2 linked regions of the Skermanella sp. TT6 genome follow. The protein of the gene in region 1 binds, or shares a complex with, the protein of each later gene. Links are inferred from orthologs where the notes say so. Each region holds a gene or a part of one and is shown on either strand. Other genes may lie near its edges. The genes, in order: secG and secY.

Region 1 (3,168 bases):
CCGATGCCCCATACCGCGAAGCTGAGGATCAGGAGGGCGAACAGGATCTTGACGACCCATGAACCGACGGTGCTGCGCAGGGCTTGAAGCATGATCCAACGTCTTGAAAGCGGGGCCGGTCGGACCGGCAATTATAACTACGTTGCGACGGCGCCGCCGCGATGGCGCGGCATCATAGGTGCCGGTCCCCATAGCGGCAACAGGGGATTTCCCGGGGCAACCTCCCGCCGCGACCGCCGCCGGATGCGCGCCGGTGTGGAATTGCGCGCCCGCGCTTGCTAGACAGCGTCCCACCTTCGCTGCAACCCATGACGAGATGGAGAGCCCATGCCCGCACGTCGCAAGCTGATCGCCGGAAACTGGAAGATGAACGGCCTCCACGCCGCCGGGCTGGAACTGGCGACCGACCTGGCCCGCCGGCTGGCCTCGGCCGGAACGGTCGGTTTCGACATGCTGGTCTGCCCGCCGGCCACCCTCGTCCATCCCGTCGCCGGCACCGTCGCCGGGACGCCGCTCGCGGTCGGCGGCCAGGACTGCCATCCGAAGGAATCGGGCGCCCATACCGGCGACATCAGCGCCGCCATGCTGGTGGACGCGGGTGCGCGCTTCGTCATCGTCGGGCACTCCGAGCGGCGGCAGAACCACGGCGAGGACGACGCCCTGGTCGCGGCCAAGGCGGCGGCGGCCCATGCCGCCGGGCTGGTCGCCATCGTCTGCGTCGGCGAGACGCTGGAGCAGCGCGAAGCGGGACAGGCGCTGGATGTGGTCGCCTCCCAGGTGGCGGGATCGCTGCCGGCCGGCGCCGACGCCGCGAACACGGTCATCGCCTACGAGCCGGTCTGGGCCATCGGCACGGGCAAGACCGCGACCGCCGCCGACGTGGCCGAGGTGCACGCCCACATCCGCGGCACCCTTGCCGGCCGGGCCGGCGACCCGGACGCGGTGCGCATCCTGTACGGCGGTTCGGTGAAGCCGTCCAACGCCGCCGAGCTGATGGCGGTGGAGGACGTGGACGGCGCCCTGGTCGGCGGCGCCAGCCTGGTGGCCGACGATTTTTGGGCCATCGCGGAAACTTGCCGCTAGCGAAACCGCCGGCGAGTTAGTAAATATCGGCCGGAGGCGCGCCAAGCCCAACCGAAAGGGGCGGCTGGCGCGCTTATCGGTTTTTGAGAATGGTTTTCTTTTCAGAGAAGGTTTCCGAACCATGGAAGCAGTGGTTCTGGTCGTGCACCTGCTGATCGCGATCTCGCTGATCGGCGTGGTGCTGGTGCAGAAATCGGAAGGCGGCGGCCTGGGCATCGGCGGCGGCGGCGGGGGCGGCGGCATGATGTCGGCCCGCGGCACGGCGAACCTGCTGACCCGCACCACCGCCATCCTGGCGGGCTGCTTCATGCTGACGAGCCTTGTCCTGGCGGTTATGGCGGGCAGCCATTCCAGCCCGCGCTCGATCATCGATTCGATGCCGCCGGCTCCCCAGCAGTCGGCTCCCCCGGCGGATGCCCCGCCGGCACCTCCCGCCGCACCGTCGGCGCCCGTCTCCCAGTAGGCGGCAGGGGCCCGGAAGCAGGGCCGGGCATCAAGTGGTCGGGAGGCGGCTGATCGGCCGCCTCTCTCATTTCAGGCACAGTGTTCACTCCCGGATCGGCAAGGCACCATGACTCGGTACATTTTCATTACCGGCGGCGTCGTCTCCTCGCTCGGCAAAGGCCTCGCCTCGGCGGCCCTCGGCGCGCTGCTCCAGGCGCGCGGCTTCAAGGTCCGCCTGCGCAAGCTCGACCCCTACCTCAACGTCGATCCGGGCACCATGAGCCCGTACCAGCACGGCGAGGTCTACGTCACCGACGACGGGGCGGAAACCGACCTGGATCTCGGCCATTACGAGCGCTTCACCGGCGTCTCGGCGCGCCGGAGCGACAACGTCACCACCGGGCGGATCTACTCCACCGTGATCCAGCGCGAGCGGCGCGGAGACTATCTGGGCGCCACGGTCCAGGTCATCCCGCACGTGACCGACGCGATCAAGGAGTTCATCCGGGCCGACATCACGGACGAGGATTTCGTCCTGTGCGAGATAGGCGGCACCGTCGGCGATATCGAGAGCACGCCCTTCCTGGAGGCGATCCGTCAGTTCGGCAACGAGGTCGGCACCGACCGCGCGCTGTTCATCCACCTGACGCTGCTGCCCTACATCCCGTCGGCCGGCGAGTTGAAGACCAAGCCGACCCAACACTCGGTGAAGGAACTCCTGAGCGTCGGCATCCAGCCGACCATCCTGCTGTGCCGCGCCGACCGGCCGATCCCGGAGAGCGAGCGCCGCAAGATCGGCCTGTTCTGCAACATCCGGCAGGAGCGGGTGATCGCGGCCCTCGACGTGGACACGATCTACGCGGTTCCGATCAGCTACCACGAGCAGGGCTTCGACGTTCAGGTGCTGAGCTATTTCGGCCTGCCCCACGACGGCGAGCCGGACCTCAGCCGCTGGCGCCGGATCGTCCAGACCGTCCGCCAGCCCGAGGGCGAGGTGACCATCGCGGTGGTCGGCAAGTACACCAGCCTTCTCGACAGCTACAAGTCGCTCGCCGAGGCGCTGATCCACGGCGGCATCGCCAACAATGTCCGGGTCAGGCTGGACTGGATCGACGCCGAGATCTTCGAGTCCGACGACGCGGTCCAGCATCTGGAGCATGTCCACGGCATCCTGGTGCCCGGCGGCTTCGGCGAGCGCGGCTCGGAGGGCAAGATCCGGGCGGTCCAGTTCGCCCGGGAGCACAAGGTGCCCTATTTCGGCATCTGCTTCGGCATGCAGATGGCCGTTATCGAGGCGGCGCGGCACATGGCGGACGTGCCGAACGCCGGCTCGACCGAGTTCGGCCGCGACGTCGTCCCGGTGGTCGGCCTGATGACCGAATGGCAGCGCGGCAACCAGACCGAGTTCCGGACCGGCGGCGACGACCTGGGCGGCACCATGCGGCTGGGAGCCTATCCCTGCCGATTGGTCGAGGGATCGAAGATCCGGGAGATCTATGAGTCGGAGACGATCAGCGAGCGGCACCGCCACCGCTACGAGGTCAACATCAATTTCCGCGGCCAGCTGGAATCGGCGGGCCTGCTCTTCTCGGGCCTTTCGCCCGACGGCACCCTGCCGGAGATCGTCGAGCTGCCGGGCCA
Region 2 (3,286 bases), 1.7 Mb from region 1 along the record:
TTCGACGCCCTGGCGCAGGTGGTCAGCCCCCGGGCCGTGGCCGCCCGCCGCGGTCGCCGGGTCAGCGATATCCTGGGCCGTCGCGACGCGACCGGCACCGAGATCAAGGAGGCCTGATCATGGCTGACGAGACCAAGAGCACCGTCATCGTGACGCAGATCGGCAGCCCGATCGGTCGCAAGAAGGATCAGCGCGAGACCCTCGTCGGTCTCGGGCTGAACAAGCTGCACCGCACGCGGGAGCTGGAGGACACCCCTTCCGTCCGCGGCATGATCGCCAAGGTTCAGCATCTGGTTCGCGTCGAGAGCCAGGGCTGAGAACGGGCGAGGGGATAACACGATCATGAAACTCAACGAGATCCGGGACAATGCCGGCGCCCGCAAGAACCGCATCCGCGTCGGACGCGGCATCGGTTCGGGCAAGGGCAAGACCGGCGGCCGTGGCGTGAAGGGTCAGACCTCGCGTACGGGCGTCGCGATCAAGGGCTTCGAAGGCGGACAGATGCCCCTGCATCGCCGCCTGCCGAAGCGCGGCTTCACCAACATCTTCGCCAAGGACTATGCCGTGGCGAACCTGGGCAAGATCCAGCAGGCCATCGAGTCCGGCAAGCTGGATGCCTCGCAGACCATCACCGGGGAAATCCTGGTGGCGGCCGGCGTCGCCCAGAACAGCCGGGACGGCGTGCGCCTGCTGGCCAAGGGCGAGCTGACGACCAAGGCGAGCTTCAAGGTGGCGGGCGCTTCGGCGTCGGCCATCGCCGCGGTCGAGGCCCTGGGCGGTACCGTGGAAGTCACGGTGCCGAAGAAGGCAGAAGAGGCTTCCGCGGCCGAATAAAGGTCCGCGATCGACTGGCCGGCGTCTCTGGGGAGGCGCCGGCCATGCCTGTTACGACATACTTCGCACGTGAGCGTCGAGGAATAGAATATGGCATCAGCGGCCGAACAGCTCGCCGCCAATATCAACTTTGGCGCCTTTGCGAAGGCTACCGAGCTGAAGAAGCGGATCTGGTTCACCCTCGGGGCACTGATCATCTATCGGCTCGGCACCTACATCCCGCTGCCGGGCATCGATCCCAACATCCTGGCCGACATCTTCCGCCAGAACTCCGGCGGCATCCTGGACATGTTCAACATGTTCTCGGGCGGCGCCCTGTCGCGGATGACCATCTTCGCCCTCAACATCATGCCGTATATCTCGGCATCGATCATCATCCAGCTCATGACGGCGGTGTCCCCGACGCTCGAGCAGATGAAGAAGGAGGGGGAGAGCGGCCGCAAGAAGCTCAACCAGTACACCCGTTACCTGACGGTCCTGCTGGCCACCGTACAGGCGTACGGCATGGCGGTGGGCCTGCAGGGCATGACCGGCTCGGCCGGCGCCGCCGTGCAGAACCCCGGCGTCTTCTTCCTGGCCACCACCGTCATCACGCTGGTCGGCGGCACCATCTTCCTGATGTGGCTGGGCGAGCAGATCACGGCGCGCGGCGTCGGCAACGGCATCTCGCTGATCATCTTCGCCGGCATTGTGGCGGAGCTGCCGAGAGCGCTCGCCGGCACCCTGGAACTGGGACGCACCGGCGCGCTGTCGACCTTCTTCATCATTTTCCTGCTGCTGATGGCGGTGGGGGTGATCTTCTTCATCGTGTTCATGGAGCGGGCCCAGCGCCGGATCATCGTCCAGTATCCGAAGCGCCAGGTCGGCAACCGGATGTTCGGCGGCGAGAGCTCGCACCTCCCGCTGAAGCTCAACACGTCGGGCGTGATCCCGCCGATCTTCGCCAGTTCGCTGCTGCTGCTGCCGCTGACCGTCGCGGGCTTCTCGGGCGGGCAGGGACCGGAGTGGCTGACCGCGATCACGACCTACCTGGGCCATGGCCAGCCGCTGTATATCATCCTGTATGTGGCGCTGATCGTGTTCTTCTGCTTCTTCTATACGGCGATCGTCTTCAATCCCAGCGAGACGGCCGACAATCTGAAGAAGTACGGCGGCTTCATCCCCGGCATCCGCCCGGGCAAGAACACGGCCGACTATCTGGACTATGTCCTGACCCGCCTGACCGTAGTGGGTGCGGCATATTTGTCCGTCGTCTGCCTATTGCCCGAAATCCTGATTTCGCAGTATGCCGTCCCGTTCTATTTTGGCGGCACCAGCCTGTTGATCGTGGTCACCGTCACGATGGATACCGTCGCGCAGATCCATTCGCATCTGCTGGCGCATCAGTACGAAGGCCTGATCAAGAAGGCTAAGCTGCGGGGGAGGAGAGGATGAATTTGATACTGCTGGGACCGCCGGGGGCGGGCAAGGGGACCCAGGCGAAGCGTCTCGAGGATCGGCATGGACTTGTCCAGCTGTCGACCGGGGACATGCTGCGGGCGGTCGTCGCCAGCGGTGCGCCGCTGGGCCAGCAGGCCAAGGAAATCATGGCGGCCGGCAAGCTGATGCCGGACGAACTGATGATCGAGATGATCGCCGACCGTATCTCCCAGCCGGACTGCGCGGCCGGCTTCATCCTCGACGGCTTCCCGCGTACGGTTCCCCAGGCCGAGGCCCTGGACCGGATGCTGGAGGAGAAGGGGCTGAAGCTCGACCACGTGATCGAGATGAAGGTGGACGACGCAGCACTGGTGGAACGGATCACCGGCCGCTACACCTGCTCCAAGTGCGGGCGGGGCTATCACGATACGTTCCAGAAGCCTGCCGTCGAAGGCGTCTGCGACGCCTGCGGCTCGACGGAGTTCTCCCGGCGGGCCGACGACAACGCGGAGACGGTGACCACCCGTCTTGCCGCCTACCATAAGCAGACGGCGCCGATCCTGCCCTATTATCAGGCGCGGGGGGTTCTGGAGGCGGTGGACGGCATGGCCGACATCGACGAGGTGACCGGGCAGATCGAGGCGCTGCTGAAAGACAAGGCAGCCTGAGGACTTCCGCAGACTTTCGATTACGGTTGCAAGACAGACACCGGTTGACTCAAGGAGCGCGGCGAGTATACTCCGCGCTCCTTGGTTCCTAGGGAACCGAGAACTGTATACTCGTCCTGATTCGGCGCGGCTGGTCAGGACCGTGACCGAGACGGACGGCCCCTTACGGGCCACAGATCAAATGTTAAGGAGACGAGCGTGGCGCGTATTGCTGGCGTCAATATCCCGGCGCAGAAGCGCGTGGAGATCGGCCTGACCTATATCCATGGTATCGGACCTTCCAAAGCCAAGGAGATCTGCGGCAAGGTCGCCATCCCCGCTGAACGCCGTGTCAACGAGCTGACCGACGACGAGATCCTGAAGAT

What was found.
Region 2: the proteins of secG (region 1) and secY are in contact, whole or in part, in a crystal structure (PDB 5AWW), measured with the Thermus thermophilus proteins. The link is inferred for Skermanella sp. TT6 from one-to-one orthologs. Residues at the interface, in WP_223903268.1 of Thermus thermophilus: Tyr5, Ile9, Tyr12, Leu13, Ala16, Leu19, Val20, Val23, Leu24, Gln26, Glu27, Pro28, Gln30, Gly31, Ala32, Asp34, Leu35, Met36, Gly37, Gly38, Ser39, Ala40, Asp41, Leu42, Phe43, Ala45, Arg46, Val48, Tyr53, Thr56; in WP_096411648.1 of Thermus thermophilus: Leu14, Gln16, Arg17, Phe20, Ile34, Pro35, Pro37, Ile72, Arg108, Arg109, Asn112, Gln113, Arg116, Ile117, Ile120, Pro145, Gly146, Trp147, Phe152, Phe155, Val156, Val159, Thr160, Val162, Ala163, Gly164, Ala166, Leu167, Trp170, Glu173.

The regions. Positions count from the first base shown.
Region 1 is NZ_CP067420.1:2,647,516-2,650,683, forward strand. The notes cover bases 24-2,875. They hold secG (preprotein translocase subunit SecG), read left to right. Parts: upstream 24-1,204; coding sequence 1,205-1,546; downstream 1,547-2,875. Other genes in these bases: IGS68_RS12455 (SurA N-terminal domain-containing protein), read right to left, coding at 24-92; tpiA (triose-phosphate isomerase), read left to right, coding at 328-1,083; IGS68_RS12470 (CTP synthase), read left to right, coding at 1,655-2,875. Outside these bases: more of IGS68_RS12455, read right to left, coding at 1-23; more of IGS68_RS12470, read left to right, coding at 2,876-3,168. UniProt on the Bacillus subtilis protein: Involved in protein export. Participates in an early event of protein translocation.
Region 2 is NZ_CP067420.1:4,298,221-4,301,506, reverse strand. The notes cover bases 127-3,096. They hold secY (preprotein translocase subunit SecY), read left to right. Parts: upstream 127-924; coding sequence 925-2,268; downstream 2,269-3,096. Other genes in these bases: IGS68_RS20000 (adenylate kinase), read left to right, coding at 2,265-2,921; rplO (50S ribosomal protein L15), read left to right, coding at 343-834; rpmD (50S ribosomal protein L30), read left to right, coding at 127-317. In the rest of the region: rpsE (30S ribosomal protein S5), read left to right, coding at 1-117; more of rpmD, read left to right, coding at 120-126; rpsM (30S ribosomal protein S13), read left to right, coding at 3,120-3,286. UniProt on the Bacillus subtilis protein: The central subunit of the protein translocation channel SecYEG. Consists of two halves formed by TMs 1-5 and 6-10.